One region of the Pseudoalteromonas sp. KAN5 genome, then DNA from elsewhere that is predicted to be linked to it. Evidence: predicted binding sites of a transcription regulator. Region 1 holds the regulator's gene; each other region holds the start of a gene.
The links. Region 1 encodes sigma-54, which starts transcription at its own class of promoters, with help from an activator protein. Its sites were predicted from a motif close to GTTGGCACGNNNNTNGNNT; they were not measured.
Positions count from the first base shown of each region.

Region 2: dps (DNA starvation/stationary phase protection protein Dps) is a predicted target of sigma-54. The motif match lies at 4,041-4,059, and genes of this name have one in related genera.
Region 3: fliS (flagellar export chaperone FliS) is a predicted target of sigma-54. The motif match lies at 3,889-3,907, and genes of this name have one in related genera.

Region 1 covers NZ_AP025589.1:3,707,341-3,718,330, reverse strand. Annotated here, with positions in the region: gene mlaE (lipid asymmetry maintenance ABC transporter permease subunit MlaE) at 1-566, opposite strand, end outside; gene mlaF (phospholipid ABC transporter ATP-binding protein MlaF) at 566-1,381, opposite strand; gene KAN5_RS16520 (calcium/sodium antiporter) at 1,630-2,601, shown strand; gene KAN5_RS16515 (KpsF/GutQ family sugar-phosphate isomerase) at 2,626-3,597, shown strand; gene kdsC (3-deoxy-manno-octulosonate-8-phosphatase KdsC) at 3,597-4,148, shown strand; gene lptC (LPS export ABC transporter periplasmic protein LptC) at 4,145-4,699, shown strand; gene lptA (lipopolysaccharide transport periplasmic protein LptA) at 4,689-5,222, shown strand; gene lptB (LPS export ABC transporter ATP-binding protein) at 5,219-5,944, shown strand; gene KAN5_RS16490 (RNA polymerase factor sigma-54) at 6,011-7,507, shown strand; gene hpf (ribosome hibernation promoting factor) at 7,536-7,823, shown strand; gene ptsN (PTS IIA-like nitrogen regulatory protein PtsN) at 7,828-8,280, shown strand; gene rapZ (RNase adapter RapZ) at 8,458-9,300, shown strand; gene KAN5_RS16470 (HPr family phosphocarrier protein) at 9,328-9,600, shown strand; gene mgtE (magnesium transporter) at 9,718-10,990, shown strand, end outside.
Region 2 covers NZ_AP025589.1:374,943-385,932, forward strand. Annotated here, with positions in the region: gene KAN5_RS01650 (efflux RND transporter periplasmic adaptor subunit) at 1-315, shown strand, start outside; gene KAN5_RS01655 (efflux RND transporter permease subunit) at 315-3,407, shown strand; gene dps (DNA starvation/stationary phase protection protein Dps) at 3,462-3,974, opposite strand; gene KAN5_RS01665 (alpha/beta hydrolase) at 4,190-5,113, opposite strand; gene KAN5_RS01670 (GGDEF domain-containing protein) at 5,157-6,317, opposite strand; gene KAN5_RS01675 (alkaline phosphatase PhoX) at 6,606-7,973, shown strand; gene KAN5_RS01680 (PepSY-associated TM helix domain-containing protein) at 8,017-8,583, opposite strand; gene KAN5_RS01685 (DUF4920 domain-containing protein) at 8,576-9,040, opposite strand; gene KAN5_RS01690 (TonB-dependent receptor) at 9,207-10,990, shown strand, end outside.
Region 3 covers NZ_AP025589.1:2,114,391-2,125,380, reverse strand. Annotated here, with positions in the region: gene KAN5_RS09590 (flagellin) at 1-966, shown strand, start outside; gene KAN5_RS09585 (flagellar protein FlaG) at 1,095-1,505, shown strand; gene fliD (flagellar filament capping protein FliD) at 1,548-2,984, shown strand; gene KAN5_RS09575 (hypothetical protein) at 3,131-3,418, opposite strand; gene fliS (flagellar export chaperone FliS) at 3,425-3,835, opposite strand; gene KAN5_RS09565 (sigma-54 dependent transcriptional regulator) at 4,196-5,632, shown strand; gene KAN5_RS09560 (DNA-3-methyladenine glycosylase I) at 5,672-6,259, opposite strand; gene KAN5_RS09555 (ATP-binding protein) at 6,399-7,508, shown strand; gene KAN5_RS09550 (sigma-54 dependent transcriptional regulator) at 7,505-8,959, shown strand; gene fliE (flagellar hook-basal body complex protein FliE) at 9,137-9,469, shown strand; gene fliF (flagellar basal-body MS-ring/collar protein FliF) at 9,490-10,990, shown strand, end outside.

The sequences.
Region 1 (10,990 bases):
TGCATGATTGACCAAAAACTGCCTGTATCAACGCCTAGCCAATCAACGCCAACTAAGTGAGCACCAATAATTGCAACAGCAGAAAATATTAATGCTAACAATGGCATACTGATAAAACCTGCCCAAAAGCGCGGTGCAATAATACGTTTAAGAGGATCAATCGCCATCATTTCAAGGCTAGATAACTGCTCAGTTGCTTTCATTAAACCTATTTCTGCAGTCAACGCACTCCCTGCTCGTCCAGCAAATAATAACGCGGTGACTACCGGCCCTAACTCTCGCAATAAACTCAATGCCACTAACGGCCCTAAGCTGTCTTCTGCCCCATAGCCAACCAGCACAGTGTAGCCCTGTAACGCTAACACCATACCAATAAATAAGCCCGATACCATGATAATCAATAATGACTGCGAACCAACCATATATAATTGACGAACCAGTAACGGGGTACCTTTTCTAAAGTTAGGTAAATGGCATAGCGCGCCAAACAACATTTGTGTCGAACGGCCAAGCGCCGCAAAACGACCTAATGCTTTATGGCCTAACATTTGCAAAAAATCTAACATTAGCGGCGCCCTCCCAGTAACTCTTGCTGGTAAGGTTGCGCAGGGAAATGAAATGGCACAGGGCCATCAGATAACCCTTTTAAGAACTGCTGTACAAGCGGTGACTCATGATGACGCATTTCATCTGGTGTACCGCTACCAATAACGCCTTGCTCTGCAATAATAATAACGTGATCAGCAATACTCATTACTTCGGTTACATCATGGGTGACAATTAGCGATGACAAACCAAGCACTTGGTTAAGTGACTTAATTAATTTAACCAACACCCCCATTGAAATCGGATCTTGGCCTGCAAACGGCTCATCATACATAATTAAATCAGGATCAAGTGCAATAGAACGCGCTAATGCAGCGCGACGCGCCATTCCGCCAGAGAGCTCAGAAGGCATTAAATCCTGAGCGCCACGTAGGCCAACGGCTTGTAGTTTCATGAGCACCACAAGACGGATCAAATCTTCACTGAGACGAGTGTGTTCACGCAGCGGAAAAGCGATATTGTCAAACACCGACATATCGGTAAATAATGCGCCGCTTTGGAATAACATACTCATTTTGGTACGTGCCGCATAAAGCTCTTTACGGGACATGGTAGGAATGTTGTTGCCTTCGAATAAAATAGTACCGCTATCTGGTTTTAATTGGCCACCAATTAAACGCAGCATGGTGGTTTTACCAATTCCGCTTGGTCCCATGATCGCCGTAATTTTCCCTTTAGGGACACTAAAGCTCATATTTTTATATATGCTGCGATTGCCTCGAGAAAAGCTTACATCCTTGATTTCTACTATTGGTTGCGACAAGCCGCTCTCCATTACTATTTTCACTAGTTCCCCTATTTTAAGCGTTTTTACAGCAAGATGGAAAAAACAAATCGTAAAATTTTGTAATATTCTATGTAATAACAGCCAAAACCTTACAGCAGCAGGCTTAACAGGCGCTTAAAAAAATTCTATTAAGCAAAATCAATACAACAAGTTGACCTGATTCTTTTATTTATACTTTCAGGTTCGCTTTTGTTACTATTTGCAGCCATCTCATTTTGAATAATTGGCGTAACATAATGGTGACTTCTTTTGTCATTTTAATTCTCGGGTTTGCAGCTCTTGTGTGGAGTGCAGATCGTTTTGTTTACGGTGCAGCAGCACTGGCAAAAAATTTCGGTGTCCCTACACTTATTGTTGGTTTAACCGTAGTTGCAATGGGCTCGTCAGCGCCTGAAATGATGGTCTCTGCCTCAGCGGCTCTGGCAGGTAAAACCGACACCGCAGTAGGTAATGCGGTAGGATCAAATATCACGAATATTTTGCTTGTTTTAGGTATTACCGCGCTGTTACGTCCACTTTCGGTGTCATCAATGACCCTAAAGCGTGAAATGCCGTTAGTATTATTAGTTTCGATTGCTGCTTGGTATGTGTTTTCCGATAACTACTTTTCATTTGCTGAGGGTGTTGCATTAATTATTGGCTTTGTTGTCTTTATTGCGGGTTTAATTGTTATTTCTATTCGCGCAAAAAACCAAGCTGATGACCCTTTTGTCAGCGAAGCCTGTGAGGACGTCCCAGATAACGTATCAACTAAATCAGCGTTATTTTGGCTCATTATTGGCATGATTGTGTTACCTATTAGCTCGCACTTCTTAGTTGGTTCAGCGGTTGATATTGCCAAATTCTTCGGCTTAAGTGATCTGGTTATCGGCTTAACCATTATTGCCGTTGGTACCAGCTTACCAGAGCTTGCTGCCTGTATTGCTGGAGTATTGAAAAAAGAAGATGATTTAGCACTGGGTAATATCGTCGGCTCTAATATCTTTAACATCTTAGCGGTATTGCCGCTGGCTGGTATTATCAACCCATCAATTATCGATCCATCCGCGGCAAACCGTGATGCATTAATTATGATTGGTGCCACCATAGCATTGATTGCTATGTCTTTGAGTTTTAGAGGCACAAGACGCATAAACCGCGTTGAAGGTGGCCTTTTATTGGTCGCGTTTTTAATCTATCAAGGTTATATTTTCAACCAAGTTGCTTAATGCTACTCAAAAAATGGACAACACATGACGCAGTTAAATTTTATTGAACAAGGTAAGCGGGTACTCGATATCGAGCGCCAAGCACTAACTGAGATAGCCCAATACCTAGACGAAAACTTTAATCAAGCTTGCCAGCTGATATATCAATGTCATGGCAGGATCATTGTTGTTGGCATGGGAAAATCAGGTCATATCGGTAATAAAATTGCAGCAACATTGGCAAGTACAGGTACACCTGCGTTTTTTGTTCATCCCGGTGAAGCAAGCCACGGCGATTTAGGAATGATAACCCGCGATGATGTCGTCATGCTGTTATCAAACTCTGGTGAAACCAGCGAAGTACTGAATATCATTCCAGTAATCAAACGAATTGGCGCAAAAATGATTGCCATTACTGGAAACCCTGCATCGTCAATGGCGAATTGGGCAGATGCCCATGTGTGTACAAAAGTAAGTCAAGAAGCCTGCCCATTAGGACTAGCCCCTACAGCAAGCACTACTGCAATGCTTGCAATGGGTGATGCTATGGCCGTTGCCTTGTTAGAGACCCGCGGCTTTACCGCCGACGACTTTGCATTATCGCACCCAGGTGGCAGCTTAGGTAAACGCCTACTGCTATGCTTAAAAGATATTATGCACACGGGGACTGCAACACCTATCATTAATGATAAACAATGTATTAAAGATGCATTAATTGAAATGTCAGCCAAAGGATTAGGGATGACCGCCATTGTTGATGATAGCAACCAACTTGCAGGATTATTTACTGATGGTGACTTACGCCGCATTTTAGAGCAGCGGGTTGATATTCATAGCACCTTAATCAGCGAAGTAATGACCCGCTCTTGTACTACAGCAAGCGCTGATATGTTGGCAGCAGAGGCACTCAATATTATGGAAAATAAGCGTATCAACGGCTTAATTGTGATTGACGATAATCAACACCCTATTGGTGCACTCAACATGCAAGACTTGCTCAAAGCAGGAGTTTTATAATGCAGTTTGCTGATTTATACCAGCCGCTTAGTGATGATGCCCGTAGTCGCGCGCAAAAAGTTAAACTGCTTATTTGCGACATCGATGGTGTATTTTCAGATGGCCGTATTTACTTAGGTAATCATGGTGAAGAACTCAAAGCCTTTAATACTAAAGATGGCTTTGGCATTAAAGCCTTAATCAACAGTGGCTTTGAAGTGGCAGTGATCACTGGCCGTCATTCACAGATAGTTCAGCAACGAATGACTAGCCTGACTGTAGCGCATATTTATCAAGGTCAAGAAAACAAGTTGCAAGCTTATCAACAGCTCAAAAATAAATTGCAGTTAACAGATGAGCAAATAGCCTATATAGGTGACGATGGACCAGATATGCCGGTTATGGAATTAGTCGGTTTTGCTGTAGCAGTGAATGATGCACACCCGCTCATAAAACGCATCTCGCATTATACAACCATGCTACCAGGTGGTTTTGGTGCAGTGCGTGAGCTCACTGATTTATTGATGCTTGAAAATGGTAAGTCACTAACAAGCGAAGGGACTAGCTCATGAATAGTGCGCGTTTAATATTATGCGTATTGTTCGTCGCTTGCATGGTGTGGTTGTGGTTTCCCTATTTTAATCAGCCAACAAATGCACCACAAAACCAAGAAGATATAATAGCAAAACCCGATTACACTGCCGTAGCATTAAAACAAACAGCATTTGATGAACAAGGTAAAATTAGCCACAAAGTAACCGCTGCAAAAATGGAGCTCTATCAACAGTTAGGCTTCACTTACTTTGAGCAACCTATTTTTACTTTATATAATCAACAACAAACGTGGCAAATTAATGCAAACGAAGCCACTTTATATGAAAACCATCAATTAATTTTAGAAGGCAATGTGGTGGCTAAAAACCTGACCAACAATGCCATGATTGAGCACATCAATGCAGATAACATTCAGGTTGATATTGAACTACAAACCATGAGCTCTGAACAACCTGTAGAATTGATTGGGCCAAATTTAAAGATCACTGGGCGCGGCCTCAATGCCGACTTAAAAGCCGAAGTGGTAGAACTAATTAACCATACGCGAACCATATATTATGACCAATAAATTTGCTCACTTGCTTGTTATACCAAGCTTATTCATGGCCTTTGCAAGCTTTGCTGAGACTAATTTACCACCTGCGGACCAAGTATCGATCAGTGCAGACAAACAACTTGCCCAGTTAAAAGATAACATCGGTATTTTTGAAAACAACGTTGAAATTATTCATGGTAACCGCCGTATTAAAGCTGATCGCCTTGAAGTACACAAACGTGAAGACTTAGGCGACAATAAACAACTGCTTGTAGCCACAGGAAGTCCAGCTTATTTTGAAGAAAAACAAGCTGATGGCACAATTATGAGCGCCAGCGCTAAAGAGGTTCGTTACGACGTTGCCAAGCGCTACTTAACCTTAATTGGCGATGCGCAGGTTACTCAAGCAGGGCAAAAAATTAATGCTAAAAGCATTACCTACGACATGGACCAACAGCTTATCAGCGCCGAAAAAGGCGAAAGCTCAAATGATCGCGTGCACACTATTTTAGTACCGGTAAGTAACAAAAAAGACAAATCTAAAGGCCAGCCATGAGTACATTAAAAGCTGAATTTTTAGCTAAAAGCTACAAAGGTCGCCAAGTTGTCAAAAGTGTAGGCTTAGAAGTTACCGCCGGCAGCATTGTTGGCTTACTGGGCCCAAATGGTGCGGGTAAAACCACAACCTTTTATATGATTGTAGGCTTAGTGCCTAGCGACAAAGGCAAGATCAGTATAGATGACAACGACATCACCTTACTGCCAATGCATAGTCGCGCTCGCTTGGGGATTGGTTACTTACCGCAAGAGTCATCAATTTTTCGTAAATTGACTGTTTATCAAAATTTGATGGCTATTTTAGAGACCCGAAAAGACCTTAAAAAACAAGCAAGAGAAGAAGCTCTTGACAGCTTACTTGATGAATTTAGCATTCAACATATTCGCGACAGCCAAGGTATGGCCCTATCTGGCGGTGAACGTCGTCGTGTTGAAATTGCCCGTGCATTAGCCGCAGACCCAAAATTTATCTTGTTAGATGAGCCTTTTGCTGGTGTTGATCCAATTTCAGTGTTAGATATAAAGAAGATTATTGAACACCTTAAAAACCGTGGTATTGGCGTGCTTATCACCGACCATAATGTACGAGAAACTCTTGATGTTTGTGAAAAAGCCTACATAGTTTCTCATGGGGAGTTAATTGCATCAGGCACACCTGAGCATGTACTCGCCGACCAAACAGTTCGCGATGTTTACCTAGGTGAGCAATTTAGGCTATAAAGCCACACTTGGCTAAGCATCTGCTAAACTTAACAATGACAACAATAAAAGGATTGTTAGAGATACATGAGGCAATCACTCCAGCTGCGCATGGGCCAGCAACTTACAATGACACCGCAACTGCAACAAGCTATCCGCTTATTGCAGCTCAGCACATTGGATCTGCAGCAAGAAATTCAAGAAGCGTTAGATAGCAATCCGTTACTAGAGCTAGAAGAGCATGAGTATTCAGACGACACGGCGGGCAAGAATGAGCAAAAGCAAGATAACGACGACTTAACCGTTAGCGCCTCAGCAGATGACAAGCCCAGCGAATACGAACAAGAAAGCAGCGAAGCACTCACCAAAGAAACACTCAGTGATGAAATGGCGATGGATGTCACATGGGATGAGTACATGAGCGCTGCACCAAATAGCTCAGCAGGCCCAATGCCAGAGGACGAATCTATATATCAAGGCGCCTCAACAGAAACCTTGCATGAATATTTAATGTGGCAGCTACAGCTAACTCCATTTAGCCCTACAGATGAAGCAATAGCCATTGCAATTGTTGAGGCCATTGATGACTCAGGTATTTTAACGCTTAGCTGTGAAGACATTGTAGAGAGCTTAAATCAAGGCAACAACGAAGAAGAAATCGAACTTGACGAAGTACAAGCGGTTTTAAAACGTATCCAATTATTTGACCCTGTAGGCATCGCGGCTCGCAGTCTACAAGAGTGTTTATGTATTCAGCTAAATCAATTTGATCCGGCAACCCCTTGGATTAATGAGACAAAAATGATTTTAACTGATCATATCGATTTATTAGCTAGTCGCGACTATCGCACTTTGATGAAAAAGACTAAGCTTAAGGAAGATGAACTAAAAGAAGTGATGACTCTGATCCACAGCCTAAATCCAAAGCCTGCGGATACCATAGTACGAGAAGAGTCAGAATACGTTATTCCTGACGTATCAGTGAAAAAAATTAAAGGCCGCTGGGTGGTTGAACTTAATCCAGACAGCATGCCAAAAATCAGAGTGAACAGCCAATATGCAGCTATGTCGCGCTCAGTAAAGTCGAGCACTGATAGTCAGTTTATTCGTTCGCATCTGCAAGAAGCTAAATGGTTTATAAAAAGCCTAGAAAGTCGCAATGACACATTGCTCAAAGTAACCAATTGCATCGTAAAACAGCAGCAAGGTTTCTTTGAACATGGCCCTGAAGCCATGCGACCTATGGTACTCAATGACGTTGCTGAAATGGTAGAGATGCATGAGTCAACAATTTCTCGTGTAACTACCCAAAAATACATGCATACCCCGCGTGGTATTTTTGAGTTAAAGTATTTTTTCTCAAGCCATGTTAGCACTGAAAATGGCGGCGAATGCTCATCGACAGCTATTCGCGCACTAATCAAAAAACTGATTAGCGCAGAAAACTCAGCGAAACCATTGAGTGATAGTAAAATTGCAGATATATTGGCAGAGCAAGGTATCAAAGTAGCTAGACGGACTATTGCAAAATACCGCGAGTCACTGGCTATTCCACCGTCAAATCAAAGAAAGAGTTTGATTTAAGGCGTAAAATCAAAAAAGGAAAATGCTTATGCAACTAAATTTAACTGGTCGTCACGTAGAAATTACTGATTCATTAAGAGACTATGTAAACAATAAGTTTGCGAAGCTTGAGAGGCATTTTGATCACATCAACAATGTCCATGTTATTCTTGACGTAGAAAAGCTAAGCCAAAAAGCAGAAGCCACCATCCATGTCAGTGGTGCTGAGTTATTTGCTTCAACTGAACATCAAGACATGTATGCAGCCATTGACGGACTAATCGACAAGCTCGACCGTCAAGTAATCAAACACAAAGAGAAGCACGCTCGACACTAACACTATGAAATTAAGCTCACTTATTTGCCAGGACTGCAGTAAAACTGCGGTCCTTTTTAATAGCAAAAAACGGATCATTGAATTTATCAGCCAATTGGCTCATGAACAACTTCCTCAGCTATCACAACAAGAAATCCTCGATGCATTACTCGCTAGAGAAAAACTAGGTAGTACTGGTATTGGTCGTGGCATTGCCATTCCTCATGGTCGAATGAGTGGTATTGAAAATCCACTAGCAATCATTTTAGTGAGCGAAACGCCTATTAATTTTGACGCAATTGATAATCGCCCTGTGGATCTGTTTGTCGCTCTCATCGTACCAGAGGGTGATAGTCAACTTCATTTAAAGACGTTAGCCACAATTGCTGATAAACTTAACGACAAAGATTTTTGTAAACAACTACGTAGCGCGAAAACAGATCAAGATTTATATCACGTTATTGTTGAGCAATCGTAAGTCATACCTCTTGCGTTAGTGATCTATTATGGCGGTACAAAGTAGTTCAATAACAAGGAAAAATTATGACAGGTAGTTATTCTGTACACATAATTTTTAATAACGTTAATGAGTTATTTAACCAGCTAGAGTGATCATGTTTTTAATAAAATTGCTATTAAGTGAAGGAGAGTTTACATGGAGTTAATCATCATCAGTGGGCGCTCTGGCTCAGGTAAATCGGTTGCCCTGCGTGTAGTTGAAGATCTTGGTTATTATTGTGTCGATAATATCCCTGTAAACTTACTGCCTTCATTAGTTCGTAGTGTCTCTGATAATTACGACAAAATTGCTGTTAGTATTGATGTTCGTAACTTACCCAAAGAACAAGAAGAATTTAACGACATTCTTGAGTACTTACCCGGCTTTGCCAATCCAACATTATTTTATTTAGATTGTGATGATCAAACACTGATCAAACGTTTTTCTGAAACGCGCCGTTTGCATCCACTTTCTTTAGATTCATTGCCGCTTGATTTAGCCATCAAACAAGAAAAAGTATTACTTGATGTGTTAACAACACGTGCTGACTTTATGTTAGATACCACTGATCTAAGTGTCCATCAACTTGCCGAGACGATTCGCGAAAAGATTTTAGGTAAAAAAGATAAAAAGCTAATTATCACCTTTGAATCGTTTGGCTTTAAACATGGTATTCCAAAAGAAGCGGATTATGTATTTGACGCGCGCTTTTTACCTAACCCGCATTGGGAGCCTGAGCTAAAGCCACTGACAGGTCTTGATCAACCAGTTAAAGATTACTTAGCCAGCCACAGTATTGTGCAAAAATTCACTTGGCAGATCCAAACCTTTGTACAAACCTGGTTACCGCACTTAGAACGTAATAACCGCAGTTATTTAACCATTGCAATCGGCTGCACAGGTGGCCAACATCGTTCGGTTTATTTAGCGCAAACCATTGGCGAAAGCTTTTCAATGAGCCACAGCAATGTAAAAATTCGCCATCGCGAGCAAGAATAACAACCACTGTTACAGTAAGGAATGTGGATGCGCTTAGAAGATACATTTTTAATAAAAAACAAACTTGGATTACATGCCCGCGCAGCCAGTGTATTAGCACAGTTAGCCGTGCAGTTTGATGCCAGTATCACACTTCACCAAGATGACAAACAAGCCGCTGGCGACAGTGTTCTAGGCCTAATGTTATTAGAAAGCAGCCAAGGTAAAGAAGTTAAAGTTGTGTGTGAAGGGCCCGATGCCGAACTCGCACTTGCTGCTATTGGAGAGCTGATTGCGCACCGCTTTAACGAGCAAGAATAGTCCATAGTCAGCACAATAAAATTACGTTAAACTTAATAAGCTACTGGTCAACGCAACCAGTGTAATTATCAAAGTTTCATCCCACCAATTAAATGTATTTATTATTTAAGGACGCCAATGCCAGAAGCTTTTGAACAAGATTACCCACTACAACAACTAAAGCAAGTGACCAAGTCACTTAACAGTGGTCAATTTGTTCAAGTAAGGCGTATGTTGGCAAAAACAGCTCCCTGTGACACAGCTTTACTACTAGAATCATCGCCGCATAAAATTCGTACCTTGCTCTGGCAACTGGTAGATCCAGATGTACAAGGTGATGTACTCGAAGAGCTTTCTGAAGATGTTCGCCTAGGGATCATTGCCCAAATGGCGCCAGAGCATATTGCTGCGGCGACCGAAGACATGAGTCACGATGACTTAGGGGAAGTATTACGTAGCTTACCTGACACAGTCTACCAAGACGTTGTCAGCGCCATGGATAGCCAAGACCGTGAGCGGGCAACTCAAGCGCTTTCCTATCAAGAGCGCTCAGCTGGCGCATTGATGAATACCGATACGGTCACTATTCGTCCCGATGTCACTATTGACGTGGTACTGCGCTACTTACGCTTACGTGGCGAACTGCCTGAAGGCACTGATGACCTTTATGTGGTTGATAAACACAACTGCTTTTTAGGCGCAATGTCGCTCACCACGCTACTCACCAACTCGCCGGATAAAGTTATTCGCGAATTAATGGACGAAGATTGTGAATCAATCCCTATTTCCATGGATGAAAGTGAAGTAGCCCAATTGTTCGAACGCCATAACTGGATATCTGCACCTGTTGTTGATGATAACGACCACCTGCTGGGCCGGATCACCATCGATGATATCGTTGACGTTATCCGTGAAGATGCAGAGCACAGCTTATTGAGCTTAGCGGGTCTTGACGACGAAGAAGATACCTTCGCCCCAGTATTAAAAAGTTCGAAAAAGCGCTCAGTATGGCTTGGCGTTAACTTATTAACCGCGTTGCTCGCTGCAATTGTAGCAAGCTTCTTTGAAAACACCTTAGCGATTCTACCGATCCTAGCTGTACTCAACGGGATTGTGCCCTCAATGGGTGGCGTAGCTGGTAGCCAAACACTTACTCTAGTGATCCGTGGTATCGCTGTAGGTCATATTAACCAAACTAACCAACGCTTTTTACTAATGAAAGAGCTCGCGATCGGCGCTATAAACGGCATGGTATGGTCAATTTTAATAGCAGGTGTAGTCGCACTATGGCAGTGGGACTTTAAACTCGGCGGCGTACTCGCCTTTGCCATGTTTATGAATTTAGTCGCAGCAGGCGTCGCCGGCGCAAGTATCCCACTACTGTTAAAGAAAATGAAAATAGACCCTGCAC
Region 2 (10,990 bases), 570 kb from region 1:
TTAGCTATTACTAATTCAGCAGGCTTACAAGTTGGGTTGTCGGCAACAGCAGAAATCGCATTAAAACCTAGTGCTAAAGCGAGCGTAGTGATTGAGCGAGATGCGTTGTTACGTCACCCTGATGGCGGGTTTAGCGTTTTTACAGTATTTGAAGATGTTGCCACAAGGCAAAGTGTTAAAGTGGGCTCACGTATGAATGGCCACGTTGAGATAACACAAGGCTTGAATGCTGGTCAGTGGGTGGTTACGCAAGGTAATGAACTGCTCCAAGATGGTCAAGCGGTTAAATCAGTAACGCAAACGGGGGCTAAATAATGCTCCAAGGTGCGGTGAAAAACGCAACGCTGGTGGCTGTTGCAGTGCTTATTTCGTGTATTTTAGGGCTTGTAGCTGCGTTTAAAATTCCGGTGCAGATGATCCCTGATTTAGATGTACGCACAATAACAGTGGTAACGCAGTGGCCAGGTGCGACCCCACAAGATGTGGAAAAAGAAATCCTCATAGAGCAAGAGCGGTATTTACGCTCATTACCAAATTTAAAGCGGATGTCGAGTTATGCCAATACCGGTGAAGCTGAAGTAGAACTTGAATTTCCGTTTGGTGTTGATGTTAATGAAGCATTGATCAATGTAAGTAATGCATTAGCTCAAGTGCCTAACTATCCTGAGAATGTTGATCAACCTGTACTCTACAGTAGCTCGTTTTCATCGAACGCGTTTATGTTTTTCTCATTAAAGCCGCTAGCAGGGAATCCGCTGAATATTGATATCGATATGCTACGGGACTTTGCGCAAGACAATGTTCGCCCAGAAATGGAGCGTGTAGCAGGTGTATCGCAAGTTAATGTACGTGGCGGAGCGTTATATCAAATACAGATATTAATTGATCAGCAAAAGCTTGCCAGTAGAAACATTAGTTTAGTTGCCGTAAGAGATGCCATTCGCAGCCGAAACCAAGATGCATCAGCCGGTGACATTGACAGCGGCAAGCGCCGATACTTATTACGTATGGTAGGACGCTTTCAATCAGCGCAAGCGCTTGAAGAGTTAGTGATTGCACAAGATCAAGACCGTACAGTACGGCTCAAAGATGTAGCGAAAGTACAGTTAGATCACTATGAATTGCGCGATGTGTCATATAACGATGGCGAGCGAAATTTAATGCTGTCGGTGCGCCGCGAAAGTGGCTCAAACGTGATGGCCATTAAAGATGAAATGACTGCGGTGGTAGAGCGCATTAACCGTGATTTATTGGCACAAAATGGCCTGCAATTAACCTTGCTCAGTGATGATGTACGTTATGTAAAAGGGTCAGTTAAAAATGTTTGGACCAACTTAGGAATTGGTGCATTACTGGCAACTTTAGTGATGTTTTGGTTTTTGAAAAGCCCACGTTCGACTTTAATAGGTGTAATGGGCGTACCAATTTGTACTATTGCTGCATTTTTGGGGCTCTTATTATTTGACCGCACTATTAATGTTATTTCATTAGCTGGGGTAGCTTTTGCTATTGGTATGACAGTGGATAATACCATTGTAGTCCTTGAGAATATTGAACAAGCTAAGCAACGTGGACTGTCAAAGCTCGACGCTGCAATTGCAGGGGTGCAAGAAGTATGGCCTGCTGTATTAGCGTCAACGATGACAACCGTGTTGGTGTTTGCGCCTATTTTGTTTATTGTGCAAGAAGCGGGGCAACTGTACTCTGATGTTGCTATTGCAATTTCAGGGGCAATTATCGCCTCTATGTTAGTGGCTTTGTTAGTGGTGCCGGCCGCATCAGCGCGATTTGCGTGTACTACAAAAGCGGATACCGCTATGACCTCTACGATGCGGTTACCACGGTTTATTCCATCCTTCTTAGCCTCAAAAATGCAGCGGATTATATGCGTTGTTGTGGCTGTGATAGGCTTGGTAGGTGGTGCTTGGTTATTTATGCCAGAAGCTGAATACTTGCCTGAAGGGGAAGAGCCGAAGGCATTTTCAATGATGATTGCCCCACCAGGCTATAACTTGAGCCACATGCAAAAAATTGGCGATGAATTACTAACTTACTTTAATCAGCATTTAAATGCGCCGAGTGCTGACTTTGAGCAAGGTAATACTGAATTACCTTCGTTGAAATATTATTCATTATCGGTTGGTGTTGGCAATATTTGGTTTTTAAGTGAACCTAATAATCCTGAACATATTGATGCGATGATGGCGGCAATCACCGCCAAATTTAAAAGTTATCCCGGCATGCGGGCGTTTTCATCGCGAGGCTCAATTATTTCAAGCAATGATGGCGGCACGCGTGCAGTTGCCTTAGATATTAGCGGCACCGAACAAGTGGATTTATACCGCGCTGCCGATGCCGTTTACCGACTGGCCAGTGAGGTGTTTGATAATCCACAAGTGGATTCAGAGCCTTCTTCATTAACTCTCGATCAGCCTTTAATTGAAATTCAGCCACGCTGGCAGCGCCTTGCTGAGGTGGGCATGACCGCTGATGAGCTAGGTTATACCGTTGCGGCGTTAAGTGATGGCGCTTATGTGGATGAGCTTATTTTAGATGATGATAAGGTCGACGTGTTTATATTTTCTGAAGCGGGTAATAACCAAAGTCTAGAGGGGCTTGAGCAAGCACCGGTAGTAACCTCGCAGGGGTTACTGCCGTTAAATGCGCTGGCTAACCTAAACGAAAAGGCCGACAGTGACAGTTTACGCCGAGTTGATGGTCGTCGTACTGTAACCGTTTATATTATTCCGCCGCGTGATGTGGCACTTGAGCGTGCGCAGCAACTAGTGCGTGAGCAGCTATTGCCGCAGCTTCAGCAACAAGGTGACTTGCTCCCAGGAGTGAACATCAGTATTGGCGGTGCGGCAGATCAATTAGAAAAAACACGCGATGCCCTCAGTGGTAATTTTATTGTCGCTCTAGCGTTATGTTACTTATTGTTAGTCGCTATTTTTAAACATTGGGGCCAGCCATTATTTATTATGGCAACCGTGCCATTAGGAATGGCTGGTGGATTATTAGGGCTTAATCTAATCAATGGATTTGGCGCTGTATTTGGTGGCTTCCATCAACCGTTTGACATGATCACTATGCTTGGCTTTTTGATCTTATTAGGCACTGTGGTTAATAACCCAATTCTGATTGTTGATCAAAGTCGTCGTAATTTAGCGGCAGGTATTGAGGCTTACCCGGCGGTTATTAGCGCACTTGAAACGCGTTTAAAACCCATTGTTATGTCAACCATGACAACCTTGTGCGGTTTAGCACCCTTAGTATTTATTCCTGGTGAAGGTTCTGAGTTGTATCGTGGGGTGGGGATTATCGTGCTGTGTGGTATTGCCGTATCTACAGTCGTGAGCTTAACTGTGCTGCCAGCGATGTTATTAATGGTGTATAAAAAACAGTAGCAAAATAAACCTAGCTCGGACTGACCGAGCTAGGTTCGTTATTAACTTTTATAATTAGCTTTGTAATTCACCGGTTGATGATTCAATGTGAGCACGCACAAACCACTGGAATTGCTCAAGCTCAGCAAGTTGCGCGATGATCATATCTTCTGACACAGGATCAAGCTCAGATAGTTTCTCAAGGGCCTTACGGTGGTCGCCATTTACTCCGTTGTATACTTTATCAAGAGCAACAAGGTGATCCTTCACTAATCCTTTACCAATTGAGTAATCTTCCCAAGAGCGGCGATCAACAATTGATTTAGGTGTCCCTACTGGCACGCCACCTAATGTGGCAATACGTTCTGCGATAGTATCTGTCATCTCTTGAACAGCAGCTACTTGCGGGTCGAGCATTTCGTGTACACCAATAAAGTTAGGACCCACTACATTCCAGTGAATGTGTTTTAAGGTAAGCTGCAAATCAATTAATGCAACCATACGGTTGTCGAGTTGTGCAATTGCTTGCTCTGCAGCTTCACTATTCATCCCAGGGGCGGTAAATTCAGCGACTTTACTATTACTCATAATTCCTCCTAAATTAAAAACTAAGCGCTTAGCTTTAGTAAATTCTAAGCGGGCATACTTTAAACGAAGCAATGGTTATGCCTAATTGACAATTTCTTTAAGTGTTTGTTATTTTGGGTTTATTTATTTGAAATTGTGTTTTTAAGGTCGGACTTGTTGATTTGGTTTATGAAAAATCTGCACAACTATGTAAATTGTGCAGGTTGATAATATGGTTACTGCAAGTCAGTTAAAAAGCGAACAATCTTCTTGATGGCTTGCTTACCTTCATAAGTGTGCATACTAATAATTTGAAAGTTATGAAATAAATGAGCTGCTTTATCTACTGTCACGGACACTTTGTGATCATCAAGGAAACTTACAAACATATCAATTTGTTGTGCCATTATTTCGCATCCTGCGTATTGAATAAAAATGGGAGGCAATGGATGTTGTATAATATTTTGAATTTGTTTGGTAAGTTCAATTTGTTTGGGCTTTGGATAATATGCATCTAGCCACGCTTTTAAGTTATGGTGAGTTAAACAATCATAAGCTTCATTGTCTTGTATCAACGGAGTTTGATTACTTGGGTCAACCCAAGGCGACAATAAAGTGAAGCTAAGGATGCGTTGTTGCTCGGGAGTAGTCAGCTGTTGGTAGGTTGCAAGTAGTAAAGCAGCGCCTGCTGAGTCACCTATAAAATGAAACTGGCATTGCGGATAAAGTGCAAACAAACCTTTAGTCATAGCGACACAATCATGATGAGCTTTTGGGTAAACATGTTCAGGGGCTAAACTATAATCTAATAATGCTGTTGGTATACTACAATATTGAGTTAATTCGTTGCTAAACCTATTGTAAAAATGCCCACCATTTAATATAAAACCACCACCATGAAAGTAAATAATCATCCGGTTAGGTCGCTCTTTATTAGGTGGCTTAATTAATTTTACAATATGACCGGCTACATTTATTTGTATTACTGGCTCTAAGCTTTTTTTCATAAATAGATGACTAAAGAAAAGTTCCTGCTCTCGTAGCCAATTGATTGGTTTTTTTTCAGCCATCGTGGTTATTAGTTTGGCTGCACGAAATGTGATCTCTATGTACCAACTTCTGTGCGCAAACGTATAGGGCTTTTTTAAAATGACAAACACAAACTTGCCACAGAAATAAACAAAATCAACTAGTTTCACTGGATTATTCAGCTATACAAAGTTGATTTCTGCCATTTTCTTTTGCGTGGTATAACACCTTGTCGGCCCTCGCAATGACTTCTCGTGCGGTTTCGTTTGGCTGCAAAAAGGCTAAACCAAAACTGGCCGTAATGGGGTAGTTTATTTCGTCAATATTTAAAATGTCGTCGTTTAATTGCTTGATAAGGTCATTAATTTTGCTTTTTGCTTGTGCCTGAGTACAGTCGAGCAAAATTATTACAAACTCTTCACCGCCAAAACGGTACACTGCATCGGTAGGACGAATAGACTCTGCGATAAATTGTGAAAACTTTACCAATACTATGTCGCCAACATCATGACCATAAGTATCATTCACTCGCTTAAAGTAATCGATATCGGAAACTACGACAGCCACTTGTTTAAGATTACTTTGTGAGCGGGCAGCACTTTTTTGGTAGCTTTCAAAGCGGTCATCAAATGATCGCCTATTTGGAATATTGGTGAGGGAATCACTAAAAGCATAGGATTTCATTTTTTCTGCAATTTCTCTTAATTGAATTTTTTTTAAATAAAGGTTTCGTCTTAATTTATGTTCTTGATTTGAAATGACTATCCCAACAAGATTAGCTGCGGTATAGGCAACGATCACCATTCCTGTGGTATGAGAGTCGATTATTTTTACATTCAAAATAATTGTTGAGCCGACGAAGGCGTAGCATATACCGATAACGCACGAGACTTTAAATGAAAACAAGGTTGAAAAATAAATTACAATTAAAATGGTCACATCGAAAAATAAATGAAGAACATAATAGTCTTTATAGATCAAAACCATTAATTGCAAATTAACTAAAAAAATAACAACAAAGGTAAAGAGTAATACTTGAAATTGTTTGACAGATTTAAATAGGGGCACTAGAAACGTTGCAACTAGGCTAAACATCAATAAGCCAACTCGCCAAGTAAGTGCTGGTTGTGGCCAATATTCAGGTTTAATTATGAGTTCGTCTGATAGTAAAATTAACGCCAAAACAACAGCAATCACAATAGTTAGAAATTGTGATATTTTTTTGTCTTGTGGCAGCTTTCTGATTAGATAAGCTTGCTCGAGTTGAGGCGACTTAAACTCACAGCGCCATCGTGAAATTTCTTGTGGGTTTAGATCATCAACATCAGTATTCATAATAAATTCTTAGTTAATTGATTGTTTTAAAAGCTTAATTTTTAGTATAGTACAGCTATTCTAATGGCGTTAAATAATTTGTAGTTAAAAATTAAATTAGCCTCCTGTACTTTGTGATGACGAAATGGCTAAAAAACTTACGAGTGCTTTAAAATAGAGAGCTTAATTACGCGACTGAATATGACATTTCTGTGAAGATGCTTTGTACCGGCAGTCTTGTAAGAGATATTGCTTTATGATGTTTGCTATTGAATTTTGTCAGTTATTTTTCATTTTATGGAGTACATCATGGTTTCTCGTCGGCAGTTTTTATTTAGTGCGGGAACGCTTGCGTTTGTAGGACTCTCTCGCAGTGCATTTGGTAAAGTGCCAGTCACAGACTTAGGCAGTGATCTTGCTGCTTATGGACCTTTAATTGCAGATAGTAACAAACTTTTAGATTTACCTGCAGGCTTTAGTTATAAAGTGATTTCTCAGCTCGGTGAGAAAATGGTTGACGGTCAATTTGTGCCTGATAAAGCCGATGGCATGGGGTGCTTTGAGCTTGATGATGACAGGGTTGCCTTGGTTCGAAATCATGAACTAAAACCCACTGATTTAGCTAAAGCAGATGCTGGCGCGCAAACGCATAAAACACCGCAGGCTTATGATACTAATAAACAAGGTGTCGCTTTGCCAGGCGGCACCAGCCATATTATTTATAACCTTAAAACAGGTCAAAAAGAGCAAGAGTACTTATCTCTCATTGGTACTATCCGTAACTGCTCTGGCGGTATAACGCCGTGGGGAACTTGGCTTACCTGCGAAGAAACTACGTTAACTAAAGCCGATGGTTTTGCTCAAGATCACGGTTATATTTTTGAAGTTCCTGCAAATGCTAAAGGCTTAGTGGATCCTGAGCCGTTAAAAGCGATGGGGCGCTTTAACCATGAAGCTGCCGCAATCGACCCGAAAACAGGTATTGTTTACCTTACTGAAGACAAAGGCGACAGCTTATTTTATCGCTTCATTCCAAATGAGTACGGAAAATTACACAAAGGCGGCAGGTTGCAAGCTATGGTTATTAAAACCACACCACAATTTGATACCCGAAATTGGGCTGGTGCTAATATGGCATTGCATCAAAATATGGATGTTGAGTGGATTGATTTAGATAACCCCGAAAGTCCAAAAGATGACTTACGCTTACGTGGCTATGCCAATGGCGCTGCATTATTTGCCCGCGGCGAGGGCATTCATTGGGGCAATAATGAACTGTATTTTTGTTGTACCAATGGCGGTAAAAAGCAACTTGGCCAAGTTATGAAGTATGTACCATCGCAGTTTGAAGGCACGAGTCAAGAGCAAGCCGCTCCAGGGCAAATTCAACTTTTTGTTGAAAGCACAGATGGTTCGCTTTATAACTTTGGTGATAACCTAACCGTTGCACCAAACGGGCATTTAATTGTTTGTGAAGATCAATACACTGATGTGGTTGATAACCATTTACGTGGTGTAACACCCAAAGGTGAAGTGTATAACTTTGCGAAGTTACAAGCGCAAACTGAATTAGCGGGAGCATGTTTTTCACCGGATGGTAAAACCCTGTTTGTAAATGTATTTACACCAACGAAAACCTTGGCCATCACAGGTCCATGGGATAGTTTTAAGGGTTAATAGTAAGATAAAGTGAAGATACTTATCTTCACTTTATCGCAGCTCATAGAAATATATATACTGCAGGTAGGGCAATACCGCTGATCACCCAGAGTGATTTCATCCCCCAAGGGCTGTGTTTGCCTTTAATCATAAACAAGCCACTTAAAGCCAAAAAAATCAGTAAAGCCGCAAAGGCATCGGAAAATATAATCCAAGATGCTTTCGTCTCGTTCAGATGCAAGCGGTTAAATGCTTGAAACATATGACGAGGGGTTATTTTCTCATATATTATTTGCTGATCTTTTAGATTTAATAACAGGTTGTTGCCATTTTTAAAAAATACTTTAAATTGCGTCGGCGATGCCCAGTAAGAGGCTTTCACTTTTTCATCAATCTGACTTGTTACAAGTAACTGACTTATTAGCTTTTCATCATTATCAAGTGACCAGTTTTGGGTGGATATAGGTGCTATAGCTTGCTCGACACGGTAATTAGGATTCCAGTCATCTTTGTGATTAACCGCTATGCCTGATACAGCAAAAATGATCACTAAACCAATGCAAAAATAACCGATATCACGATGTAAACTCCGGTTTAATTTGTACCAATTTATTTTTCTTTTATTCAAGAATCTCTACACCTGTAGGTACAAGTTGATAAATTGCCATAGGCTCTGTCACCGTGTTTTCGTCAAATTCGTTTCCTGCTTGCTGCGCTCTGTGCGCTAGTAAGGCTTTGGTGCGGTCTAAGTTTAGTTGGATTTTATTTAGCTTTCCGGTTGCAATTGCTTTACTTCCTTTTGCTGTCATAGGAAATACCATATCACCGTCATTAACCTTAATTTGCAGGTTTTCAAAACGCTTATCAGAGGCAATCGTCATCCAGCAGCCACGTTTAGCGCATACACCAACAACGGTACCTTCAATAGTAATTGGTTGATCTAAATAGTTATCTGGTGCGGCCATTATAGTCGAAATTTTTAACCGATTAGTATTATCGACAGGTTTACCAAATTGTTCGGCTGCAGCTGAAGATAGTCCAATAGTTGCAATCATCAGAATTAATATTTTGCAAAAATTCATCATAGTTCCTTTTGTATTTAGAGAAAATTAGCCAAGTTAATTATAAGATTCGGATAAATAATCCACTTTTTTATATAACCATAAGTAATTAGTTATTGCAATTTTAGAGTTTGGACCCTAAAATCGCCACAAAACTAAATGGTAATGATTTTTATTAAGGAGTGGTGATATGAAATTTTCGTATGTTTTTCTATGTGTTGGAGCGGCTCTTTCTAATTTTTCTACATTCGCAGCGACTGACTCTGATAAAAAAGCTCAAGACATAGAGCAAATTGAAGTGTTAGGTCATAAGCTAACAGCTTTAAATCAAGATGTTGCTGGGTCAGTATCAGTACTCACTACAGAACAAATAGATAGGCAGCAAGCAGCAGATTTAAACCAAATACTTAAGACCCTCCCAGGGGTTGAGCTGTCAGGCAGTGTTACACCTTTATCAGGGCAGCCGGCTATTCGCGGCTTATATGGCGAACGTATTTATATCTCAGTTGATGATGTAAAACGTAAAATTGATTCTGATGGTAGTCAAAACATCGCGCAAATTAATTCATTAGGTATTAACCCTGATCAGTTAAAACAAATCCAAGTTTTACGTGGTGCTGACTCACTGACGGTAGGCTCTGGTGCTATTGGTGGCAGTATTCGCTTAGTGACCAAGGATGCAAGTGATTATTTAGGTGATGAGCAGGGCTTTGGCGCTCGATTTTCGGTGACACATCAATCGGTTTCAGACGCGAATGACTTTAATGCTGATCTGTTCTATTTAAATGATGTTAGTGATACCGTTTTATCACTCGGACAAGTTGAATATGATGATATTGATGTTGTTGCTAAGGAAGATGCAACGGATGACGAACAAATTCAGCAACTGAGCAAAATACAAAACAAATCAAAACGACAAAATGCGACCCTAAAAAATACGTGGTACTTTAACTCACATCATAGCCTTAAAACTAAGCTAGATTACAGTAAAACTGAGTCGGTTGATCAGCCCTATGGTCAGCGACTTGATTTAGCTATTGCATACCCCACGCTTGCTGAAGATTACAAAAATGATTATCTCGAAGGCATGCTTAAATACACCTATCAAGGTGAAAGCGATTACGTTGATTTAGATGTACAAGCTTTCTATTCTAAAAAAACTTACGATGAGATTACCAAAGGGTATATAGAGCGTGGAACCAATAAAATAAATTACGATAGTAACAGTGAAGGGCAAAGTGCCCGTAAAGGTATTCGGTTTGCAAACTTATCGACCTTTGAAGGTGCTATCAACCATAAACTTGCCGTAGAGTTACAATATGACACTGAAAGTTTCAAGCAAACTCAGTGGAAGGATCAGCAAGCGTCTACTTATTACGGCAATAGCGATGCACAAAACTGGTCATTATCTTTGATTGATCAAAGTACATTCTTTGATGAGCGCTTGTTAATTACCGCAGGTTTAAGGTTTGATGCGTATGAGCGTGAAAGTGACCACTTTGAACAGTTTGATAGCAATGAAGGTAATGAGCTATCGAGCGAACTTGGCCTTACATTTAAAGTAACTGACTACCTTAATCTCTATGTAAAAAGCGCTGAAGCATTTAGAGCACCCTCGCTGCAAGAGCTTTATAAACAAGATGAATGGCGCTGTCATATTGGCGGCAAGATTTGCTACAGCGAACCACAGCCAGATCTTAAACCAGAAGACTCAGATAATCTTGAAATGGGTTTTGGTCTCAGTTGGCAAAATCTGCCTTATGCAGATAACTTAAGCTTTAAAGCCATTTACTTTGATAACGAAATCAATAATTACATCGATAACGTGCCATTTATGTATTACCTCGATGCTGATGGCGAAAAACAACTTGGTTCGCCAGGGCCACAACCTGCTAATGGTATACCTGTTGCTACTCACCGTGATTATAGTGCTAAGAATATTGGTAAATTATTTAGTCATGGTATTGAAATCGA
Region 3 (10,990 bases), 1.6 Mb from region 1:
ACATTTGGCACTAAATCTTTTCAAGTTGGTGCAAACGCAAACGAAACCATTAATGTATCCCTAGGAAATATATCAGCTGATAACTTGGGACAACATGCAATTAAAGGTGGTGGTACTGTATTTGATAATACAGTTGGAGCTGCAACAGCTACTACCTACTCTGAATCTACCGTAGCTTCAAATGCAGTGGTTTTATCTGGACCGAATGGTAATACCACAGTTGATTTGAGTGCAATGAACGCTCAGGAAGCTGCTGATGCTATTAATACGGCAGCAGTTGGTATAAAAGCTCAGACTTCTGTTAATGCAACAATTACGGGTTTAACTTCTGCGGATACTGGCACATTAAGTGTTGGTGATAAAGAGTTTGATTTGTCAGGATATAATGGTAGTCTGTCAGATTTAGCTTCAGACCTTGGTAAGGCAGGTATAAATGCAACTTATGACGCTGATGCTGGTAGTATTTTAATCGAAGAAACAGATGTTGCAGGTGTGTTGCTAGTTGGTGATGCTGCAAGCACGGCAAGCTTAAATGGTTCTGTCGGTGATGCTACTGGTGTTGTTGTTGACTCACAGGTAAACCTTACTTCAACAGATAAGTTTACTGTGGGGGGATCGGGTGAGATTGCAACTGTAGGTAATTCAACATTAGATGATGTAGCAAAAATTGATTTAAAGACAGCTGTAGGCTCTCAAGATGCGTTAGCAGTTATAGATGCTGCGCTGGCTGATATAGATGCGCAACGCGCGGATTTAGGTGCGGTGCAAAACCGTTTTGGTCATACAATCAGTAATCTTGCAAATATCTCTGAAAACGTATCTGCATCACGTAGTCGTATACAAGATACTGATTTTGCTAGCGAAACAGCGCAAATGACGAAAAACCAAATCTTGCAACAAGCGGGTACGTCAATCTTGTCGCAAGCGAATCAGTTACCACAAGCAGCACTTAGCTTAATTGGCTAATAGCGCTTAGGTTAATGATTAGCTAGACTAATGATTAAGTCAGCATTAGTTAAATAATGAAAAGGAGGTTGGCTTAGGCTAATCTCCTTTTGTTGTATTAGCTAGAAGGTAAAAATTAAGGATGCGTTATGAGTACAATAACCCAAAGTTCTGATTTTGCGATGGCACCACAAAAAGCTGAAGACAAAATTGCCCTAAGCCCGCAACTTACAGCAACAGCCATTGATGAGCCTAACAAAACGAATAACAGCTTAACTGAGCGTCCCAAATCGGCGGATAATAATTTGCAAGAGCAAATGACTAATAAACAGCTTAACCATGAGCAACTGGAGAAAGTGGCGCAACAATTGCAGGATTTTATGGGCGAAATGAATCGCAGTTTACAGTTTCAAGTAGATGAAGAGTCAGGCCGAGATGTCATCAAAGTGATTGATAAAACAAATGGTGAGTTAATTAAGCAGTATCCGTCAGAAGAAGTACTGAGTTTAGTTGCAAAACTGTCTGAAACGGCAGGTATGTTAATTGATCAAACTGTTTAAGTGTCTATTTTTGAGTTAGATGTGTAATTAAGAAGGTGTAATATGGCTATTTCATTTAATGGTTTAGGTTCTGGTTTAGCAGTATCAGATATTGTCGATGCTTTGGTAAATGCAGAAAAAGCACCGTTTACGTCACGTTTAAATACAAAAGAAGCAACACTGACTACAGATATATCTGCGGCAGGGGCGTTAAAATCAGCGCTTGAAAAACTGCAAACTTCGATGGAAGCGCTGGGCGAAGTTGATAATTATCAAAAGCGGTCAGTGTCAGGTAATGACGATTTTATATCGCTTACATCTAATAAAGACGCACAGCCAGGTAGTTATAATGTAAAAGTGGATGCCTTAGCACAGGCACATAAATTATCCTCTGCGGCATTCGCTGCAGATGAAGCCATAGGCGGCGGGGTTATTACCATTGGCTCTGGCGAAAATAGTTTTTCTACAGTGTTATCTCCAACTAATACATTGGAAGATTTAAGAGACCAAATTAATAACGGCCCATTTACAGGTTCAGACTCCAATGATTCTGTTGTAGCAACGATAGTAACCAGTGATGCCGGGCAGCACTTAGTGTTGACCAGTAAAGAAACCGGTGAAGATAACGCGATTACAATAACCGTACAAGATAGCGATGGTAATAATACTGACGGAGGTGGTCTTTCTCGATTAGCTTATGACGTGTCTGATGCAGACCCTGCCAATCATATTACGAATGTAACTGAAGTTAATGCAGCGCAAAACGCACAAATAACTATTGATGGCACCTTAACAGTAACAAGCAATACCAATGAATTCACTAATGTGATTGATGGTGTTGATATCACTGCGAAAAAAATTCATAGCGACGATGATGATCAAAGTAACCTGACAGTCAAAGAAAATAATAGCAATATTAAAGCAGGCTTAAATAGTTTTATCGAGAGCTATAACGAATTATTAACGTTAAGTAATAATCTTGGTAAGTCGGGTGAAAGTGGAGCCGGGGTTATGGCTGGTGACTCTATGCTACGCGGTGTTATGTCAAAACTTCGCCAGCAATTGACCAACGAAGTCGGCTTAAGTGATGGCAGTGCATTATCGTTGTCGCAACTCGGTGTAGAAGCTGATCGTTATGGTAAATTAACCTTAGATTCTGAACGCTTAGATGAGAAAATTGAAAGCAATGTAGATTTAGTGCAGGAATTCTTTTTAGGTGAAAATGATGATGACGGTTTTGCACAATCATTTGATGAACTAATGAGTTTTTATACTGATAGCGATGGAGTAGTACAAAATCGTATCGATAGTAAACAAAATCAATTGAATAGTATTGATGATGAAAGAATTGATTTTGCTCGTAAAATGGAGTCATTAGAGTCACGTTTATATGCGCAGTATAACAGTATGGATTTACTTGTAGCCCAATTAAACTCAACGAGCAGTTATGTTCAAGCGCAACTAGAGAATATGCCTGGAGTAGTAAGACAGTCTAAGTAATATAGCTATTAGCTTTAAATATGAAAAAAGAAGGGGAAACTCTTCTTTTTTCATTTTAGCCTTTGAGTGAAAATTACGATGTAACATTGTAGCTACGAAGATCTATATAGCGTAGGCAGGAATTTATCTTGCGAAAAATGTAATTTTTATGGCTTTGTTGATTTGTATTTAGAAATTGCTTGTTTGGATTTGCGCTGTTCAAGTAAGCTTTTTTGAACCTCATTACGAGCGCTTTCTGCTGATTTTGTAATATCAGCAATATGTTTTTGAACACTCTTAAGCTGAGTTTGACTCGGTGGTGAGTCACTTTCACACCATTGAATTAAATACTCATTAAGTTGTGCGTGTAATGTATTTGCTTTTTCAGCATCACCTTCACTCACTTTATTGTTAAGTAAAGTGAGTATATCAAGGAGTTGTCGCTCATAATCCATTAGTGCTTATTCTTGTGCTTGGCTTTTAATACGCTCTTCTAGCGGGATTGCATCCCAACCTTCCTTTACTTCTTTTACGATATTAATTACTTCGTTGATGGCATCAATATCATTATTGACATTAGCTTCAACAAGTTTACGCTGGCAATAATCATAAAGCGACAGTAAGTTATTAGAAATGCTAGGATCTTGTTCTACTTCAAAGTTTAAAGCATCCTGCAAGGCACCAAATAAAAGGATACAGCTAGAAATATTTTCGCCTTTCTTTTCAATCTCTTTGCGCTCGATAAATCCTTTCGTTGCAGCTAAACGACCTAAAATATTACTAAATATCAGGTTGATTTGTTCATAAGGAGTCATTTCGTTTATGTTGCTAACACTAACTTGACTGTATTTTTTGACAGATATATGGGCCATGAGTAAATCCTAAATTTAGTTAAATATTGCTTAAAAAATCACTATGTTAAACAAAGCAATAATAATGCCAAATGCAATGGTTGATTGTATGTTATCGGCAAACCTATATAAAACTAAAGTATCTATTGTGATTAGTTATAGCAAACACTGTGAAATTAGTAAAAACAGAAAATAGGCAGTTCTTAGCGGCTACTATTTTTAATCGTTAGTTTGTTAATTCTTAAGTATTACTTATAATTAGCAATGCGTCTGTTTTTTGGCATCTATGTCAAAAAACTGCCGCTTTGTGCTTGCATCCCTGTCAAACTCGCTTACAATTTAACTCATTAATGGCTGGTGGTAACTGTGGTTCGCTAAATAATGATCTTGATTTTAGATAATAATAATAACCGTGCGATTGGTTTACATGCTGCGTTGACTTTTATTGGTGAAGCCGTTCAGCTTGTGGATGACGCCAGTATTGAGCAAGAATGTAATAAGTACCAAAAGCAATCATGCATTGTCATCCTTGGCGCATTGCAACAATTAGATCATGAAAACGTGATCAAACGTCATCCCACGATCCCATTTTTGTTAATTGGCGAAACACTGAAACCGCTGTTAAGTATCGCTAATGTTGTTGGCTTGATCTGTGAGCCATTTAATCATGATGTAACCACTCAGCTGCTACATGATTGCCAACAATACCAACGTATGCTGCCAAATGAACATAAGCATCATAAACCGCATAAAACCTTTGACGGCCTTGTTGGTGAAACAGAAGCGGTTAAAGATGTACGCTTTTTGATTGAGCAAGTGGCGAAAACCGATGCGAACGTCTTAATTTTAGGTGAATCAGGCACAGGTAAAGAAGTGGTTGCCCGCAATGTGCATTTACTTTCTAAACGAAACGCTGGGCCGTTTGTGCCTGTTAACTGCGGTGCTATTCCTGCCGAGCTGTTAGAAAGTGAATTGTTTGGCCATGAAAAAGGTGCGTTTACGGGCGCTATTTCTGCCCGTAAAGGGCGTTTTGAACTAGCCCAAGGTGGCACGCTGTTTTTAGATGAAATTGGTGACATGCCACTGCAAATGCAAGTGAAGTTGTTGCGTGTATTGCAAGAGCGCAGCTATGAGCGGGTTGGCGGTACCAAAGCAATTCAGGCTGATGTGCGGGTGATTGCAGCGACGCACCGCGATCTTGAACAGATGATAGAGCAGGGCAGTTTCCGCGAGGATTTGTATTATCGCCTTAATGTGTTTCCAATTGAAAATCCGTCTCTTGCACAGCGTGTAGATGACATTCCACTTTTATTAAAAGAGTTAATGCGTCGCATAAGCGAGCAAAGTGGTTCAACAGCTAAATTCACAGAGCGCGCTATTGATAGTCTTAAAGAGCATACGTGGCCGGGTAATATTCGTGAGTTAGCTAATCTGGTTGAGCGCATGGTGATCATGTTGCCAGATAAAGTCGTGGATATTCCTGATCTACCCGCTAAATACCGCTATATTGAAGTGGATGCTTATGAGCCTGAATATCCAGAGGAGTTGATGGAGCGTGATGCATTTAATGATATTTTTAGCTCGGGATTTAGTGATTATGATGATGAGCCCGAAGTTGAGATAGGCGCGCCTGACTCAGGGTTATTACCTGATGAAGGCATTGAATTAAAAGAATACTTAGCAGAACTTGAAATAAGCCTAATTACTCAGGCCTTAGAACGCTATGATTATGTGGTTGCCCGTGCCGCCGAAATACTCGGTGTGCGCCGCACAACCCTAGTTGAAAAAATGAAAAAATATAACCTATCGCGAGATTAATTCGCGGTAGGTTAAAATATTTCACCTTTCACCTAATGCCTAATATTTCTCAATAATTTCTTGTTTCCTAAAACAATCATTACTGTGATCGTTAACCATGCCACAGGCCTGCATATGAGCGTAAACTGTGGTGGGGCCTAAAAATTTAAAGCCTCGTTTTTTTAAGTCTTTGGCAAACGCGGTGGATGCCTCGGTAATTGCAGGGTAGTCACTGAGTTTATCTAACTCATTCACTAATGGCTTACCGCCAACAAATTGCCATTGATAGTGACTAAAGCTGCCAAATTCTTGCTGAACTTCTATAAAACGCTTTGCGTTATTAATAGTGGCAGCAATTTTTAAGCGATTTCGTATTATGCTTTCATCCAGCATTAATCGTTCAACATCCTGCTCATTCATTTGCGCTACTTTTTCTACATCAAAATTAAAAAAAGCTCGGCGATAACCGTCTCGCTTTTTTAAAATGGTATACCAACTTAACCCTGCTTGTGCTGATTCAAGGGTAATGAACTCGAATAATGTTTGGTCATCATAAACAGGTACTCCCCATTCATCATCGTGGTAGGCAACATAATCATCTTTGCTGGTATCGAGCCAAGGGCAACGGCACAGTTTTGTTGAACTCATAGCTTATCCTTATTCTAAAAGTGTTGTTCGTCATTTTTCTGTCGCGCTATTTTAACGCTAACCATTTGAAATTAATTGATATAAATATTGGTACAATTTGTGCATTTAGCTAGTTAGATCCTGTAAACGAGAATGCATTATGGCTTTAGCTAATGTCTTAAAACCACAATTTATCACAGCTACTCAATATAACCCATGCTTACTGCAAGAAGAGTATATTGGTGAGCTAAGTGAATTACGCCAGCAAGCGAGTTGGTTAAGTCATTTAGTCGATACCATGCCTGCCGGGGTGGTTGTGCTCGATGCGCGCGGTATGATCGCTAAAGCCAACCAAATAGCAATAGATATGCTAGGTGAGCCACTGGAGGGGGAAAAGTGGTTTAATGTGATCCAACGCTCGTTTCGTCCCCAACAAGATGATGGTCATGAGGTTTCACTTAAAGATGGCCGTCTCATCAAGCTAGAAATCACAGCATTGGCGCCAGAGCCAGGTCAGCTCATTTTAATGACTGACTTGACTGAAACACGCCGTTTACAAAAGCGAGTTGCGCATATGCAGCGCTTGAGCGCGCTTGGAAAGATGGTAGCATCGCTAGCGCATCAAGTACGCACACCGCTTTCTGCCGCTATGTTATATGCAGCCAATTTGGGTTCTAAACGTTTACCAGAGAGTTCCAGAGGCAATTTTCATACGAAATTGATGTCTCGCTTAAAAGATCTTGAAACCCAAGTTAACGATATGCTGTTGTTTGCTAAAAGTGGCGATCAACAAGTGGTAGAACGTGTGTCGATGCAACAGTTATTAACTGAAGTAAAAACCGGTGCGGATGCCATGGTTGCACTGAATAATAGTCAACTTGACGTTTGTTTACCGGAACCAGACATCGAAATTATGGGTAATAAAACGGCCCTTGCCAGTGCGATTCAAAACCTTATTCACAACAGCATTCAAGTGATTGGCTCACAAGCTCATGTGCAGTTAAGTGCACAGCGTGATGATAATGTTGAGTTAGTGCGCATCACGGTAAGTGATAATGGTCCAGGTGTTGATTTAAGCCAATCGGATAAGTTATTCGAACCATTCTTTACCACACGAAGCCAAGGTACAGGTTTAGGGCTTGCAGTGGTCAATTCAGTGGCTAATGCACACCAAGGACGTGTTGAAGTAACTAACAACGCCCAAGGGGGAGCAAGCTTCAGCTTACTATTGCCTATTTGTACAGAGCCTAAATCAGTGGAGGCACCATGAATAACACGATTTTAGTTGTCGAAGATGATGCAGGGCTGCGCGAAGCCCTAATTGATACGTTAGAAATGTCAGGTATAGATTGTGTCGCTGCCGATAGCGCAGAGCAAGCTATGATATTACTAAAGAAAGAAGCATTTTCATTGGTTGTCAGTGATGTGCAAATGGGAGCAATGAGTGGCCTTGATTTATTGCGCAGTATTAACTTGAATCACCCTGATTTACCAGTGCTCATGATGACTGCCTATGCCACGATTGATGACGCCGTTGAGGCAATGCGCTTGGGTGCGATTGATTACATGGCTAAACCATTTGCGCCAGAAGTATTGCTTAATATGGTTAGTCGTTATCTACCAGAGCCAGAAAAAGAAACTGATGGTCCGATAGTTGCTGATCCCAGCAGTATTAAGTTACTAGAGCTTGCCAGTCGTGTTGCTAGATCTGATGCCAGTGTCATGGTACTGGGGCCCAGCGGTTCCGGTAAAGAAGTGCTTGCACGATTCATCCATGATAAATCTGAGCGATCAGAACAGCCCTTTGTTGCAATAAACTGCGCAGCTATCCCTGAAAATATGCTTGAGGCTACTTTGTTTGGCTATGAGAAAGGCGCTTTTACTGGTGCAATTCAAGCTTGTCCAGGGAAGTTTGAGCAAGCACAAGGCGGTACTATATTATTAGACGAAATCACTGAAATGGATTTAGGTCTACAAGCTAAGTTATTGCGTGTTTTACAAGAGCGTGAAGTCGAGCGATTGGGTGGGCGTAAAACCATAAAGTTAGATGTGAGAATTTTAGCAACAAGCAACCGTGAGTTAAAAGAAGCGGTCGCGAGTAATCAGTTTAGAGAAGATCTGTATTATCGTTTAAATGTGTTTCCGTTAATGTGGCGACCGCTTTGCCAGCGTCCGGGTGATATTGTCATATTGGCAAAGCATTTAATCGAGCGCCACCTTAATAAAAGTAAAGAGCCGATTGCGCAATTGACTAAGCAGGCTGAGCAAAAATTATTAGCGCATGCTTGGCCGGGGAATGTACGTGAGCTTGATAATGTGATTCAGCGGGCATTGATTCTACGTCATGGGGACATGATTGATGAGGATGCAATCTTTATCGAGAATTTAGCCGAATCTCCTCTAACGCAAGCTTCATCAACCCATTTTGTAAGCACGACTACTGCCATTGACAGTGTAACAAATGACGCTTATTACGATGGCCAAGCACCGGCTCTTAAAACAAGTACAGAGCAAAATAAGCCATTAGCTGAGTTACCAGCCAGTGAATCAGGTAGTTATAAAGATGAACTAAAGGATAAAGAGCACCGCATTATTCTAGAAACTCTCAACCGTTGCCAAGGTAAACGTAAAGATGTTGCTGAAACATTAGGGATCAGCCCGCGTACTTTACGTTATAAATTAGCGCAAATGCGTGACTTAGGTATTGCTTTACCTGCTTAAGTATTACCCTTTATAAAACCACACATCTGTTTTAATTACGCTCAGCCAAAGCTGAGCGTAAGCTCGTCAAAACTCTGACAATATAAAAATAAGTAAACCATTGATATTTAATGTTTTATTTTTGGCATGCTTTGTGCTTTATTAAGTTATTAGTAAACTGCATCGTCAGAGACAATTATGAAAGTTCAAAACAGCGCATTATTTCAAGAAATGCAATCTATGGCCCTTGAAGCTGGTCGTAGTAATCACATCAATAAGTTACCAGTTCAAGCCCAGCCGACTTCAAGTGCGCAATTTGGTGATTTGCTCAGCAATGCACTTAATACTGTTAATGACATTCAGGCAGATGCGAAGCAAAAAGTAACAGCGGTAGAAATGGGTGATCGTAATGTGTCATTAGCTGATGCGATGATTGCATCGCAAAAATCGTCAGTGGCTTTTGAAGCGACAGTGCAAGTTCGTAACAAACTTGTAGAAGCCTATAAAGAAATTATGAACATGCCTGTTTAACTAGGTAGTGGAGAATTATTGTGGCGCAATCTAATCAATCAACCGATCTTGCTTTAGCAGGTGGTGGCATCGACCAAAGTGATAATGACGATCAACAAGAACAAAAGTCAGGCTATTTAAGTGCTTTAAACGGCGTTGATGTATTGCGTCAAGTGACCTTAATTGTTGCTTTAGCTATCTGTTTAGCCATTGCAATCTTTGTGATTATTTGGGCTCGTCAGCCAGATATGCGCCCACTTGGGAAAATGCCAACAGAAGAGCTTATTCAAACGCTCGACTTTTTAGATGCGCAAAAAATAGAGTATCAGCTTGATGGCAATGTTGTGTCAGTTGCTGAAAATGAATATCAAAATATTAAGTTACTGATGACCCGCGAAGGCATCGAGCAAGCTCCCAGCTCAGGCACAGATATTATTATGCAAGACATGGGCTTTGGTGTTAGCCAAAGGCTAGAGCGTGAGCGTTTAAAACATGGTCGTGAGCAACAACTAGCGCGAACCATCGAAGAGCTGCAAAATGTGACTCGTGCCAAAGTATTATTAGCAATTCCAAAAGAAAATGTATTTGCACGTCGTGAGAAACAGCCCTCAGCTACCGTTGTGTTAACATTAAAACGTGGCCGCACACTTGATGGTGAAGAAGTTGATGCAATTGTTGATATCATCGGCTCAGCAGTACAAGGTTTAGAGCCTGCACGCGTCACTGTAACCGATCAGAACGGTCGATTACTTAACTCAGGTTCACAAAGTTCATTAGCAGCACGTTCTCGTAAAGAATACGAAGTTGAGCGTAAGCGCGAACAAGAATATTTAGATAAAATAGACAGTATCCTCATCCCTGTGCTTGGCTTGGGGAATTACACTGCACAAGTTGATTTGAGTATGGACTTTAGTGCAATTGAAGAAACACAGAAACGCTTCAACCCAGATTTGCCAGCAGTACGCAGTGAAACAACCTTCGAAGAGAATAATATCGGTGGCTTAGCCGTTGGTATTCCTGGTGCTTTGACGAACCAGCCTCCAATGGACTCAAATATTCCCGAAGTAGCCGGCCAAGGTGGTGCAGGGTCGAGTACATCGCCTAGTCGCAGCCATAAAGAAGCAACCCGTAATTATGAACTGGATACCACTATTTCACATAAGCGCCAGCAAAGTGGTGTGATCCGTCGTATTAGTGTATCGGTGGCAGTTGATTACATAGCAAGTGTGGGTGAAAATGGTGAAACCACTATGGTTCCGCGCTCTGTTGAAGCTTTGTCAAATATCCGTCGTTTATTACAAGGTGGCGTTGGCTTTGACTTGCAGCGTGGTGATGCGCTTGAAGTTGTAACCGTACCGTTTGTACGTGAACCGATGGATTTAGCAATCGAAGTGCCATTGTGGGAACAAAACTGGTTTATGAAAGTGGTGCGTTTAGTACTGGGTGCACTGGTGATTATCGTGTTGATTATGGCTGTGGTTAAACCTATGCTGAAACGCCTAATTTACCCTGATGATACCCTTGAAGAGTATGATGATGATG